2 regions of the Curtobacterium sp. DN_7.5 genome follow, and region 1 is predicted to be linked to the other one. Evidence: riboswitches for the same ligand, from Rfam matches in the RefSeq annotation. Region 1 holds a riboswitch; the other holds the start of a gene.
The links. Region 1 has a riboswitch for thiamine pyrophosphate ahead of thiM (hydroxyethylthiazole kinase). Riboswitches for the same ligand answer to the same signal wherever they lie in the genome.

Region 1 (2,383 bases):
TCTACGCGGCTGCGTACGCCGGGTTCCTCGCGCCGGCGGTCATCGCGGCGATCGCGGGCACCGTGCCCGTCCCGGTGATCCTCGGGGTGGTCGTCGCGCTCGGCGTCATCGCGTGGGTCGCGATCACGGTGTCGTCCAGGAGGCACATCCCGGCCTGAGCGCGCCGGCGCCGGCCCGACGGTCGGTCCAGGCCCCGGTCCGGTCGGGTCGAGTCCGGTCCGGTCGGGTCGAGTCCGGTCCGGTCGGGTCGAGTCCGGTCAGGTCGGGTCCGGTCAGGTCAGGTCCGGTTCGGTCAGGTCCGGTTCGGTCAGGTTCGGTTCGGTTCGGTCGGGTTCGGTCCGGCTCGGCCGCGGCGCGCGGCCCGACGCACCGTTCCCTCCGGTCGGTGGCAGTTCCGGTTCCGGAACCCCGACGGTCGTGCACCGGAACTGCCACGAGACAGAGCGAGATCGTGCGCACCTCGGGGACGGTCGCCAGCGCGTGCGCTCACTGTCCGTCACGCCGGCAACGCGTCGCGCAACCACGCCGGGCCGCGCGCACCGGCGCCGAGCGCCTCGACCCGCGAGCGCAGCTCACGGTCCGCCGTGACGACGACCACGGGGGCATCGCCCTCGGCGAGCGCCCGCTCGGCCGCTGCGACGATCGCGTCGTCACCCGAAGCGGGTGCCCGGACCACCTCGACGCCGTGGGCGGCCGTGTCGGGGGCGAGCCGGGCCTCCCCTTCGAGCACCACGGTCCACCGTGGCCACCAGCGCGCGAACGGCAGGTCGAGTCCGGACGCGGCGATCCCGTCCGTAGCGAGCGCGTCGACGCCCGCGACGAGCGTCGCGGCCGCGCCGGCGCGGTCCCGCCACCAGCCGTCCGGTCGGCTGCCGACGACGTTGGCCGCGTCGACGACGACGTGCGGCGTCGTGTCGAGGGCGGCGCGCAGCGTCGGCCAGGAGGCACCGAAGCCGGGGTGCAGCGGGAGGTCGGCGACCTCGTCGACCGGGATCCAGGAGAGCGCGAGGCTCTCCCGGTCCGCGATGACCGGTTCGAACGGCCGGGAGGCGCGCCCGACGACGGTCGTGTAGGTCCAGAACCCGAGGTCGAGGACCGCGGTGTGGCGCAGGTCGACGCCGTCGTGCGGGACGCCTGCCTCCTCGGCGGACTCGCGGAGTGCGCCGGTGACGGCGTCCTCGCCCTGGTGCCGGGCGCCGCCGGGGATGCCCCAGGTGCCGCCGTGGTGGCTCCACTCGACGCGGTGCTGCAGGAGCACGCGGCCGGAGCCGTCGTCGACGAGGAGGCCGGCGGCGCCGAAGCGTCCCCACGCCTTCGTGCCGTCGGGGCCGACCGCCCAGGCGTCGCCGGGGTCACGGGGGCCGGGAGGCGGCCCGGGCGGCGTCGCACGGTCCGCGCCGGGGCCACGGTCCGCACCGGAGAGACGGTTCACACCAGGGACGTCGGGCACCGCTCCACCTTCCCACATGCGCCTGGCCGTGTGTCCGTCGGTGTCGCGCGGCGTCGTGTACGGTGACGCTCGAGACACGGGGTGCCGCGACCGCGGCTGAGATCACACCCGTCGAACCTGCTCGAGCTCGTACTCGCGAAGGGATCGTCCATGCACACTGCTGCGCCCGTACCCACGACCGCCGCGCCGGACCTCGTCCGCCGGACGGCAGACCTCCTCGAGGCCCTCCGTGCCCGTGCCCCGCTGGTCCAGTGCGTCACGAACACCGTGGTGCAGAACGTCACGGCGAACGTGCTCCTCGCGCTCGGGGCGTCGCCGGCGATGGTCGACGTCCGCACCGAGGCCGGACCCTTCGCCCGGGTGGCGGACGGGCTGCTCGTGAACACCGGCACCCCGCACGAGGAGGCTCGGGACGCCGCCGTCGAGGCAGCGACCGCCGCGACGGACGCGGGGACGCCGTGGGTCCTCGACCCGGTGGCGGTCGGGGCGCTGCCGGTGCGGACGGCCCTCGCCCGGGAGCTGCTGGCGCTCCGTCCGACCGTGCTGCGCGGGAACGCCTCCGAGGTCCTGGCGCTGCTCGACGGTGCGGCCGGTGGCCGTGGCACCGATGCCACGGCCGATGCGGACGACGCCCGGTCCGTCGCTCGGGCATCGGTCGGGAGGCACGTGGGCGCGATCGCCGTGTCGGGTCCGGTCGACCTGCTGGTCACCCCCGACGGCACCGTCGTGCGGGTGGCCAACGGCACGGAGCTGCTCACGCGGATCACGGGCGGTGGGTGCGCGCTCGGCGCCGCCGTCGCCGCCTTCGCCTCGGTCGCGGCGGACGCCGGGGAGGCCGCGGTGGCCGCGACCGTCGTGCACACCCTCGCGGCCGAGCTCGCGGCGCGGGACGCCGGCGGTCCCGGCACGTTCCAGCCCGTGTTCCTCGACCGC
Region 2 (2,383 bases), 340 kb from region 1:
GCGCGACGCCGGCGTAGGTCCCGCGCTGCTCCTCCGGGACGTCCGGGTGGGTCTGGGTGAGGCCCTTGACGTGCGCCTCGTAGATCACCGTCTCGCCGTAGGGGACGCGCGGTGCGCGGTCGCCCTGCCAGTCGAAGAACGGGTTGATCACCACGCCCTTCATCATGTGCGGCGCGGAGTCCTGGTCGTCGGTGGAGTCCGGGTCGCCGAACGTGTACGAGAACAGCGCCTGGTCCCAGTCGATGTCGCCGCTCGTCGCCTTGGCGTACGGGTCGAGCAGGAGCTTCTTCGGGTTCGACCGCTGGCCGTTCGCCGGGTCGTACGGCCCGTGCACGCGGAAGCCGTACTCCTGCCCCGGGCCGACGTTCGGCAGGTAGGCGTGCCACACGTAGGCGTCCACCTCGACGAGGTCGACGCACTCCTCGTTGCCGTCGTCGTCGAACAGGCAGAGTTCGACGCGTTCCGCGGTCTCGCTGAACAGCGCGAAGTTCGTGCCACTGCCGTCGTATGTCGCGCCGAGCGGGTACGGGTTGCCGGGCCAGGTGTGCAAACGGTCCTCCAGGTGTGGGTGGCGCCAACATATCGGCGTGGCCTGCCCACGTCCGCAGACAAGCACCAGCCGTGCACGACCGAGTCGGATCGCCGACCTGTGGAGGAACCGCCGAGTAGCCTCGCGCGCATGGCCAACATCGTGAGTCAGATCGCAGACAAGGTGCGTCCCGTCGGGGTCAGCACGAACTACGGGGAGCCCGTCGAGGTCGGCGACCAGACGCTCATCCCGGTCTCCATCGCCTGGTTCGGCTTCGGCGGCGGCGGGGACGACGAGAACGGCGGCGGCGGCGGTGGCGGCGGCACGTCGATCCCGGTCGGCGCCTACGTGCGGCGTCCCGGCAAGGACCTCGAGTTCGAGCCGAACCTCGTCTCCCTGCTCGCGGTGAGCATCCCCGTGATCTGGGTGACCGGCACGGTCCTCCGCAAGCTGGTGCGCGTCCTCAAGAAGTAGCGGACGACTGCCGGGAGGCGCGTGGCGGCCCCGCCACGCGCCTCCCGGCCGTCCGCGCGCACCGCGCGCGGGTGACCCGCCGCGGGCAGTACACTGCTGGCACACACACGGGAGTCCGATCACCGGGCTGAGAGGGAGCGAACGGCGCTCCGACCGTCGAACCTGATCCGGATCATGCCGGCGCAGGGAGGAGTCACCACCATGCCTTCGCGCACCCAGTCAACCGTCCCCTCCGGCACGTCGACGCTGCCGACCCCCAGGCGCTCCCTGCGTTGGCGGGTCGTCGACATCGTCGTCGCGAGCGTCCTCGCCGTCGCGCTCGGCGTCGTCTTCAAGCTCTGGGACCTCGGCTACGAACCGATCAGCGTCGCACTCGGGCTCGTGCTCCCCGGCGCGCAGTCGCTCATCGGCGGCGTCTGGCTGCTCGCCGGACCGGTCGTGGCGATCGTCGTCCGGAAGCCCGGCGCCGCGCTCTACGGCGAGATCGTCGCCGCGTCCGTCGAGGCGCTCCTCGGCACCCAGTGGGGGTGGGGCACCCTCGAGGCAGGCCTCGTGCAGGGGCTCGGCGCCGAGGTCGTCCTCGCGCTCTTCCTCTACCGCGTGTACCGGCTGCCGGTCGTCGCGCTCGCCGGTGCGGCCGCCGGTCTCGCGCTCGGCATCAACGACTCGATCCTCTGGTACCCCGGCTACGCCACGGCGTTCAAGGTGGTCTACATCGTCTGCGCCGTCGTCTCCGGTGCGCTGATCGCTGGCGTCGGCTCCTGGTTCCTCGTCCGGGCGCTCGCCCGGACCGGCGTGCTGTCGTCGTTCGCCGCCGGACGCGAGCACAGCCGGCGCGCCCGCGCGTGACCGGCGCCGCCCGCATCGCGTTCGCAGGCTGGGGCTGGCGGTACCCGGAACGATCCGAGTGGGCCGTCCGTGGCGTCGACCTCGTCGTCGAGCCCGGCGAACGGGTCGCGGTCGTCGGGCCGTCCGGCGCCGGCAAGTCGACGCTGCTCCGAGCCGTCGCCGCCGTGCTGCCCGACGAACCCGACGCGACCGACGACACCGCCGCCGAGGTCGAGGGCACCCTGCTCGTCGACGGCGCCGACCCCCGCGACGCCCGCGGCCGGGTCGGCCTCGTCATGCAGGACCCCGAGGCGCACACGGTGATGTCGCGCATCGGCGACGACGTGGCCTTCGGCTGCGAGAACACCGGCGTCCCGCGCGACGAGACCTGGGAGCGGGTGCGATCAGCGCTCGAGGTCGTCGGCCTCGACCTCCCGCTCGACCGGTCGACGGCCGAGCTCTCCGGCGGCCAGCGACAGCGGCTGGCCCTCGCCGGCGTGCTCGCGATGCGCCCCGGAGCACTCGTGCTCGACGAGCCCTGCGCCAACCTCG

Region 2: it holds a riboswitch for thiamine pyrophosphate, as region 1 does, so the genes downstream of both, MON03_RS04640 (ECF transporter S component) here and thiM (hydroxyethylthiazole kinase) in region 1, are expected to answer to the same signal.

What each region holds. Positions count from the first base shown of each region.
Region 1 is NZ_CP093378.1:1,320,561-1,322,943, reverse strand. It holds gene MON03_RS06180 (MFS transporter) at 1-158, shown strand, start outside; gene MON03_RS06175 (NUDIX domain-containing protein) at 497-1,432, opposite strand; TPP riboswitch at 1,518-1,612, shown strand; gene thiM (hydroxyethylthiazole kinase) at 1,601-2,383, shown strand, end outside.
Region 2 is NZ_CP093378.1:982,711-985,093, forward strand. It holds gene glgX (glycogen debranching protein GlgX) at 1-550, opposite strand, end outside; gene MON03_RS04635 (hypothetical protein) at 680-1,003, shown strand; TPP riboswitch at 1,101-1,210, shown strand; gene MON03_RS04640 (ECF transporter S component) at 1,205-1,852, shown strand; gene MON03_RS04645 (ABC transporter ATP-binding protein) at 1,849-2,383, shown strand, end outside.